DNA from 4 places in the Vreelandella piezotolerans genome. Region 3 is predicted to be linked to each of the others. Evidence: predicted binding sites of a transcription regulator. Region 3 holds the regulator's gene; each other region holds the start of a gene.
The links. Region 3 encodes LexA, which represses DNA repair genes until DNA is damaged. Its sites were predicted from a motif close to TACTGTNTANNTANACAGTA; they were not measured.

Region 1: GYM47_RS18325 (LexA family protein) is a predicted target of LexA. The motif match lies at 999-1,018, and genes of this name have one in related genera.
Region 2: dinB (DNA polymerase IV) is a predicted target of LexA. The motif match lies at 1,340-1,359, and genes of this name have one in related genera.
Region 4: GYM47_RS06830 (PA0069 family radical SAM protein) is a predicted target of LexA. The motif match lies at 902-921, and genes of this name have one in related genera.

What each region holds. Positions count from the first base shown of each region.
Region 1 covers NZ_CP048602.1:806,764-808,941, reverse strand. Annotated here, with positions in the region: gene ccmB (heme exporter protein CcmB) at 1-139, opposite strand, end outside; gene ccmA (cytochrome c biogenesis heme-transporting ATPase CcmA) at 195-815, opposite strand; gene GYM47_RS18325 (LexA family protein) at 1,073-1,543, shown strand; gene GYM47_RS03730 (IMPACT family protein) at 1,573-2,178, shown strand, end outside.
Region 2 covers NZ_CP048602.1:748,338-750,515, forward strand. Annotated here, with positions in the region: gene GYM47_RS03475 (protein adenylyltransferase SelO) at 1-1,199, shown strand, start outside; gene dinB (DNA polymerase IV) at 1,383-2,178, shown strand, end outside.
Region 3 covers NZ_CP048602.1:1,711,382-1,713,559, forward strand. Annotated here, with positions in the region: gene purU (formyltetrahydrofolate deformylase) at 1-54, shown strand, start outside; gene GYM47_RS07865 (energy-coupling factor ABC transporter permease) at 70-741, shown strand; gene lexA (transcriptional repressor LexA) at 779-1,453, opposite strand; gene GYM47_RS07875 (TetR/AcrR family transcriptional regulator) at 1,704-2,178, shown strand, end outside.
Region 4 covers NZ_CP048602.1:1,482,441-1,484,618, forward strand. Annotated here, with positions in the region: gene GYM47_RS06830 (PA0069 family radical SAM protein) at 1-874, opposite strand, end outside; gene GYM47_RS06835 (cysteine hydrolase family protein) at 1,032-1,595, shown strand; gene GYM47_RS06840 (gamma-glutamylcyclotransferase family protein) at 1,602-1,982, opposite strand; gene pgi (glucose-6-phosphate isomerase) at 2,117-2,178, opposite strand, start outside.

The DNA of each region.
Region 1 (2,178 bases), 900 kb from region 3:
CAATGGGGAATAGGGTAATCACCAGTGCAAAGAACACCAGCGGATTGAGCACCTCGCCACGACGGCGCAGCATCAGGGTGAGGTCGCGCTTGAGCGTGGCCTTGATGGCCACCAGCAGACCGCCCTGGGGGGCATGCATGGCCACCTCGGGGGGGCTTAATGGAGCGTGTGAACGTTGCAACGCTGTCTCCTTCTTACCCCAGCTGAATACGCCTGAGCACGGGTGACTCGGCCAGCGCATGGTGCGTGGTCACCAACACACAGCCGCCAGACTGCGCATGGGCCACCAACTGCGCCTCCAGCGCCGCCACCCCTTGACGATCGATGGCAGTGAAAGGCTCGTCTAGCACCCACAGCGCACGCTGAGTGAGGGTCAAACGCGCCAGCGCCACACGCCGCTGTTGCCCGGCAGACAGCTGACCGGCAGGCACGTCCTCGAAACCGGTAAGTCCAACGGCTGCCAGCGCTGCCTCCCGTGCAGGCTCGCTGCCCACCACTCCGCTAAGCGCTTGATACCAAGCTAAATTCTCCAGCGGCGAGAGACCCGCCTTCACACCGGGGGCATGACCTAAATAGAGCAAATTGGCGAGAAAATGTTCACGGGCTTGGCGCATGGGCGCGCCATTCCAGAAAAGCTCGCCACGGTAATCGGTTAATTGCCCTGAGAGTATTTTTAGCAGCGTCGTTTTGCCGCTGCCGTTTGGGCCCTCGATGCGCACGATCTCACCCGATTGGATATCGAGATCGAGCCCTTCAAACAGCCAACGGTCGTCGCGTTCACAGGCCAATTGTCGGGCTTGCAGGCACAGGCTCAAAAGACACTCCAGGCGCATTGATTTTGGGTCGAACTCTACACGGAAAGGCCCTTCCCCGCCAGTCGGGCTCTGCGGTCTTGGGTCGCAGCGTGCCCCAAACCAATGCTTGCTTAAGCACCTCATGGAGGCGTCCTGCAAAAGACAGGACTAGCACTGTATGCAAAAACAGGCTTATACTGTAAACACTGTATGAATAGACACCACAGAATAAAACAACAGGTATCGCCTCAATCAAACGCCTCGACAACGGGCGCTGCATGGGAGAACACACTATGACGATCTGCCTACCCTCTAGGGTAACGTCTCAGGTTCCTTCTTACGTACCCTCTCAGACGCTGTCTCAACCGGTAGCGCCATCGACGCCTACCCCACTAGCGTCTCGCAGCGCCTCATCACATGCGCGCCAAGCGTGCACATCCCCTCGCGTCACACGTCGCAACACCTACGCCCTGCGTATTCGCGGCGACCGCATGCGCGACTGCAATCTCTTCGACGGCGATGTCATCATCATTCACCGTCACCAGCACGACGCCCATCAAGAGACCGCCGTTGCGACGATCAACCAGCGCGAAGTGACGCTTAAGCAGCTCTCCATTAGCCGCTTGGGCATCCATTTATGGCCGGAAGATGCAGCCATACCGGACCTATTCCTGCATAATTGTGACATTCAGGTGCTGGGCATGGTAATGGGCGTGGCCCAACACACCACGGAAACCCAGCATCACTAATTGGTCACCCACCCTGCCGGGAGCCCTCGTTGCGTTTTCGAGTCCCTGATTTAGCCCTTGGTATATGGCACACCGCCGACATCGACGTCGAGAAAAGCCAATTTTTGGCTTGGCTGTGCCATGCCCCCACCCCTGACGCTTTCGACACGCTGCTTCAAGCGGCCAAAGCTGCTCACCCAAACGCTAGCCATCACTGTACGGCCTTCATTGCTGGCCCTCCTGGCGAGCAAACCCATATTGGCTTTTCTGATGATGGCGAACCGGGCGGCACCGCCGGACGCCCCATGTTCCAGGCACTTCAGGGCAGCCAGATCGGCGAAATCGGCTGCGTGGTGATTCGCTACTTTGGCGGCACCAAGTTAGGCACTGGCGGGCTGGCCCGCGCCTATGCTCAGGCCGTCAAAGCCGGCTTGGAAACGCTGCCCACCCGGGAAGTCATCGAGCGGGACAGCTATCGGTTGAAGGTCAGCTTCGCCCACGAAGCGCAAGCGCGCGCATGGTGCGACGAGCAGGCGCTGCCCGTGCAGCAGGCAGACTACGATGGCGACGGCGTGCGCCTGACCATCGGCTGGCCGCGGGATGTCGAGTTGGATATCAGCGGCCTAGAAAACCGCCTCAAAACCGCCGTCGAACCG
Region 2 (2,178 bases), 960 kb from region 3:
TGGTGAACCAGCAGGGTGAGCGCCGTGATGTGCAGCTAAAAGGCAGCGGGCGCACGCCGTTTTCTCGCGGTGGCGACGGCCGTGCGCCCCTTGGCCCGGTGCTACGCGAATACCTGGTGAGCGAGTTCATGGCCGCCGTGGGCGTACCTACCACTCGCGCCTTGGCTGCCGTTTCAACCGGCGAACGCGTGGTGCGCCAAATGGCCGAGCCGGGAGCCGTGCTGACCCGCGTGGCCAGCAGCCATATTCGTGTGGGCACGTTCCAGTTTGCCGCCGTTCGCCGCGATGAAGACGCGCTAAAAGCGCTGGCCGACCATGTGATTGCCCGCCACTACCCAGAGGCGGCCAATGCTGACGATCCGTACCTGGCGCTGTTGGAGGCGGTGACCGCCCGCCAAGCGGCGCTAGTGGCGCGTTGGATGAGCTTGGGCTTTATTCACGGCGTGATGAATACAGACAACTGCAGCATTGCCGGTGAAACCATCGATTACGGCCCCTGCGCGTTTATGGAGCAGTTCGACCCGCAGAAGGTGTATAGCTCCATTGACCAGGGCGGGCGCTACGCCTTCGACAATCAGCCTGGCATTGCCCAATGGAACCTGGCTCGTTTTGCCGAAACCCTGCTTCCGCTGATGCGCGTTGAGGGCGATGCTGCGGTAGAGCAAGCCACCGAGGTGCTACGCGGCTTTACCGCTCGTTTTGGCGCCGAGCAGCGCCGCCTGCATGCCGACAAGCTGGGCCTTGCCCCGGAAAGCGATCGCGCCGTGGCGCTGATGGAAGCGCTAGAGATCCAGATGCATCAAGGCCGCATGGACATGACCGCGACGTTCGACGCGTTGACGCACTATGCTCAAGTCTTGAGCGCGGACACGTCAGCCCACTCCCAAAAAGAGGCGCTGCTGGCGCTGACCACGCAGCCCGCTGGCCTGACCGCTTGGCTGGCCGACTGGGAAAACGCCCAGCAAGCCAGCCAGCAGAGTGAGCGCCTGGAGGTCATGCGTCGCGCCAACCCGGTGGTGATTCCCCGCAATCACCGCATTCAAGAGGTCATCGATGCGGCGGTAGAAGGCGATTTCGCGCCTTTCCACACGCTGCTCGCGGCGGTCACGCAGCCCTTTGATGAATCCGAAGAAGCGCGCCGCTTGGCCGCTCCGGCCACGGAAAGCGAGCAGGTGTTGCGCACCTTTTGTGGTACGTGATTTAGACCAGCGAGTATGGGCGGAAAACCCGTAGCGGGGGTCTTTCGCCAGGGATGGCGAAAGTAGCGTCCAGGGAGGGATTCACAGCGCCCCCGCCTAGGGTTTTGCTGCTCATCAGCGCTGTAGCACACCCTGTGATAAACTGTGCTTTTTTACAGGTAAGGGCGGAGGCAAGGTCGGCCTGTGCGCAAAATCATCCACTGCGACTGTGACTGCTTCTATGCGGCGGTCGAGATGCGCGATAACCCCGCGTTGACCGATATCCCCATTGCCATTGGCGGCAGTGTGGAGCAGCGCGGGGTGGTTGCCACCTGCAACTACCCGGCGCGTAAGTTCGGTATTCACTCCGCCATGCCCATGGCCCAGGCGCTCAAACGTTGCCCCCATCTCACGGTGATTCGGGGCGATATGGCGAAGTACAAAGATGTTGCCCGCCAGGTGTTTGCCATCTACCGCGATGTGACCGAGCTGATCGAGCCGCTGTCGCTGGATGAAGCCTTTCTGGATGTCTCGGAGGTCACGCTGTACCACGGCAGCGCTACCCGCATGGCCGAAGCCATTCGTCAGCGGGTGAGGCAAGAAGTGGGTATTACCGTTTCGGCGGGCGTGGCACCCAACAAGTTTCTCGCCAAGATCGCCAGCGACTGGCGCAAGCCCGATGGTCTCTTTGTCATCACGCCTAACGATATCGACGCCTTCGTGCAGCAGCTGCCGGTGAAAAAGATCCACGGCGTGGGGCCGCGGACCGCTGAAAAACTCGCCGAGCTGGGCATTCAGACCGGCGCGGATCTGCGCGCCCGGCCGTTGACCGAGCTGGTGGAACGCTTTGGCCGCTTTGGTCATCGGCTACACGAACTTAGCCACGGGCGCGATGAGCGCCCGGTCAAAACCCACCGCGAGCGCAAGTCGATCAGCACCGAGCAAACCTACTCCCAGGATTTACCCACCCTAGACGCCTGCCGCCAGCAGCTCCCCGAGC
Region 3 (2,178 bases):
CACTTGGAAGATCGTGTGCTCATTCACGGCAATAAAACAGTCGTCTTTAGTTAATCTACCGGGGGCGCTATGTCGTTTGCACAGAGCGTATTGGCACCATGGGCGCTGGTGATGACGTGGTTGTTGTCATTGGGCATGGTGGGCTGGTGCATTTGGCTGCGCCCTTGGCAACCGTTGCTCGAAGATACCGCGCTCCAACATCGATGGTTGGCCGCGACGCTTGTCGTCATGCTGTTTTGGCAGCTTCGCGCTCAAGCAGTGGATTGGTTGACGCTTCACCTAGTATTTACGGTGTTAATGACGCTGGTCTTTAAAATGCCGTTAGCGCTGCTGAGCAACGTAATGATCAACGCTGCCATGGTAGCGATTGGACGTAACGAGTGGAACCTTCTTGGGGCGAACGTACTGGTGACTGGCATCGTGCCTGCTATGGTGACAGGCATCGTGTGGCGTCTGGTGGATCGCCGCCTGCCGGATAATTTGATGGTGTTCTTATTCGCCTGCGGATTTTTCGGCGCAGCGCTGTCGACGTTAGGTGGCGGGCTTGTCGCGGTGGCGCTCATCATATTGGCGGGCACGGATCCTGAGGCCGTATATCTCGCTCAAGAGTATGCCCGCTTTTTACCGCTGCTGATGCCGTCGGAAGCCTTCATCACCGGGATGCTGCTCAGCATCTTGCTAGTCTACCACCCAAGTTGGGTGGCCACCTTCAATGACCACCGTTACATCGACTCACAGTAAATACACTTCGTGTGCCGGGTCTGACCACGGCCTCAGCTCAGCCGAGCGCTTGTCCGTTTCCGCCCCGAATAACGCCGACGCCGACACCCTCGATATCCAGTTGTTGGGTGCGCAGATCGATCTCGATCGGTGGGAAGTCGGCATTCTCGGCGATCAACGTGACTTGATGGCCCTGGCGTTTAAAACGCTTGACCGTCACTTCGTCTTCTAACCGTGCTACGACGATCTGGCCATCGCGTACGCGATCAGTGCGATGAACGGCCAGAAGATCGCCTTCCAAAATGCCGACATCTTTCATGGAGAGGCCGCGTACACGTAATAGGTAATCGGCTTTGGGCGTAAAATACTCGGCTGGAAGCGGGCAGTAGCGGTCTATGTGTTCGGCAGCCAAGATTGGACTACCGGCGGCAACTTCGCCAATCACGGGTAGCCCATTGGGTACAGGCTCGGAGGCGGCCGTTGTCGTTGCTGGCACTTCGCTAGGTTCCAGCACCTCCTGGTTCGGTAGCCGAATTCCCCGCGACGTATTTCGAATGATGCGTATGGCGCCTTTACGCTCGAGCGCACGCAAATGCTCCTCGGCAGCATTTGGAGAGCGGAACCCCAGCGCCTTGGCGATTTCAGCGCGCGTTGGCGGGTACCCCAGGTCACCCATGGTTTTGACGATGAAATCAAATACGTGCTGCTGACGTGCTGTGAGTGGACGAGACATACCAAACTCCAAAACAGTGAAAAGACAGTAGCTACATGTCGGCTTAATCAGTATGTGTTTAAGTATACAGTATGTTGCTCTGTCCAGTACATGGTCCATGACAAACGCCAGTACATAGCGAGCTCTTTGAAAGCTAGGTAAAGAAGGCGCCGCCCATGGACCGTTGGCGAACTGGATAAGTGATTGAGCCTGTCAAACATATGTCATAGTATGCAGCGTTGTTTAAAACACCTGTTTTTTGGAGGGCGAGATGGCCCAATCAGATACGGTAACGCGTATATTGGACACGGCAGAGGTGCTATTTGCAGAGCGAGGCTTTGCCGAGACGTCGCTGCGCAATATCACCAGCAAGGCACGCGTCAATTTGGCGGCCGTCAACTACCACTTTGGTTCCAAAAAAGCACTGATTCAAGCGGTGTTCGCTCGCTATCTCGATCCGTTTTCGGCACGTTTTCATACGGCACTGGATGAACTCGAGACGCGCCATCAAGGTCAACCGATTCCTTTGGAAGTGCTGCTTGAGACCATGGCGACCACGGTGTTGGCCGTCCCGGCAGAACGCAATAGCCTGAAAGTGTTCATGAGGCTCCTGGGTCTGGCGTATAGCCAGGCTCAGGGGCATTTAAGGCGTTATATTCAGCAGCAATATGGCGACGTGTTTACGCGCTTCACCGAGCTGGTGCGCCAAGCGACCCCAGACCTGCCGGACGCTGAGCGTTTCTGGC
Region 4 (2,178 bases), 230 kb from region 3:
TTACCTTAGCGGCGCGCTCGGGGTAGTGGGCCTCTAGCCACGCCTCGAATAGAGGCGCGACCTCGTGGGGTAGCCTCAGCAGCATCCAAGTGGCGGTGCGCGCTCCTGCACGGCTCGCGGCTTCCAGAATGCGTTCGATCTCATGGTCGGTCAGGCCAGGAATGATGGGGGATACCAGCGTGCCCACCGGAATTCCCGCTGTATTCAGCTCACGAATCACTTTCAGACGCGCCTGGGGCGATGCCGCACGGGGTTCCAGCGTGCGCTTGAGGTCAGCGTCCAGGCTGGTCAAACTCACGAACACCCGCACCAAGCGATGCTCCGCCATTTCTGCCAGTAGATCGATATCCCGCAAAATCAGCGTGCTTTTCGTCACTAGCGTGACCGGGTGTCGGCACGCCAGTAGAAACTCCAGCAGGCGGCGGGTGGTTTGGTAAGTGGCTTCCAGCGGCTGGTAGCAGTCGGTATTGCCAGAAAGGTTAATGGGACGGCAAACGTAGTGAGGGTGGCAAAGCTCCTCTTTTAAATGCTCCACCAACCCGCTGCGGGCGATCAGCTTGGTCTCGAAATCCAGCCCCGGCGATAAATCCCAATAAGCGTGGGAAGGGCGGGCGTAGCAGTACACGCAGCCATGCTCACAGCCACGGTAAGGGTTGAGCGAGCGGTCGAAGGGCAGGTCGGGCGACTGGTTCCAAGAGAGCGCGCTTTTGCTGGGCTCTTCACGCACTTCCGTTGCCAGCGAGTTGGCGGCCTCTTCCTGCCACCAGCCGTCATCCTCCGCCACGCTGTGGGTAGGGGCAAAACGGTTATGCGGGTCGTAGGTAGCACCGCGCCCTTTGTGCACGGTAGTGCGAGAGAGGTCCAATGATGTCATCTGCCACCTCGTACGTAGCATTGAAATATATGTTCATGCATACAGTATATGAGGTTTTCTCAGCACCGCAACCAAGCGGGCAGTACAGCCACGACAGCGCTAATGGTATTTTGGGAAAAGAGGGACGACTTACTTGGATGATTGCAGGAGGGAAAGCATGTACGCGACGAAGAATCAGCGTGTGGCGCTGATCATTATCGACATGCAGCAGGGCATGGCGACTGAAAAGGCGGGAGAGCGCAATAACCCGCAAACCGAAGCCAACATTCAGCGACTGCTAGCCACTTGGCGGCAAAGCCAGCAGCCAGTGGTTCATGTGCGTCATCTCTCTCGCTCACCCGAATCGCCGTTTTGGCCTGGTCAGAGCGGCGTGCTGTTCCAGCCTGCGTTTGAGCCACTCGCCACCGAGCATATCGTCGATAAAAACGTGCCCGATGCGTTCACTCACTCTGGGTTAGAGCGCTGGTTACACGCCCGCAACGTCCATCAGCTGGTCGTCGTCGGCGTCAGTACCAGTAACTCCGTCGAGGCCACGGTGCGTTCGGCGGGAAATTTGGGCTTCAATGCCTACGTGGTGAGCGATGCCACCTTCACGTTTGCACAGCAAGATTACACAGGTAGCTTTCGCACAGCCGACGAGGTGCATGCGATGTCGCTGGCGAATTTGGACGGGGAGTATGCGCAGATTGTGAGTATGGAAGAGGCGCTGGCCTTTTTGTAGATCGTTCTACCACTCTCCGCTCTCGATCAGCTGCGTTGCCTCAACCGTTGGGTTGTAGATATAGCACCACGCATCGCCATACTGTGTTGCCAGCACCGTCCGGTCGTACACGCCTTCTGCGGGGGCCAGGGGCAGGTAATCTTCCAATTCATCGAGCCGCGCTAATCGCTCGGCGTCGATGGCGTACACTTCAACGATCACACCGGCAGACGGCGTGAGCTTGGCGCCTGGGTAGGGCCCAAGATCGTAGAGCGTAATCTCGTTTAGGCAGTCTTGACCCAGCATGTCCGCGCCGTTTAACCAATGATGATTGCGGTGGCCGCGCTTTAACGTGCCGTACACAGCGACTCGAGGGCAGCGCTGGATGGCTTGGTGAAGATGCTGCATGGGGTCACCTTTTCGCACTATTCAATAAGCTAAGACGACACGCCGATTTTCGACCGCTAAGAGCCATTCAACAAACGTTGGCCTAAAAGCGCCCTGGTCGTTTGCCAAGGCGCTGTGCTTACTTACCTTTTAACCTAACGCTTCTTCCGCACCGGTTTTTTATCACTGCTCGCGGGCTCGGCGCTATCGGCTTTGC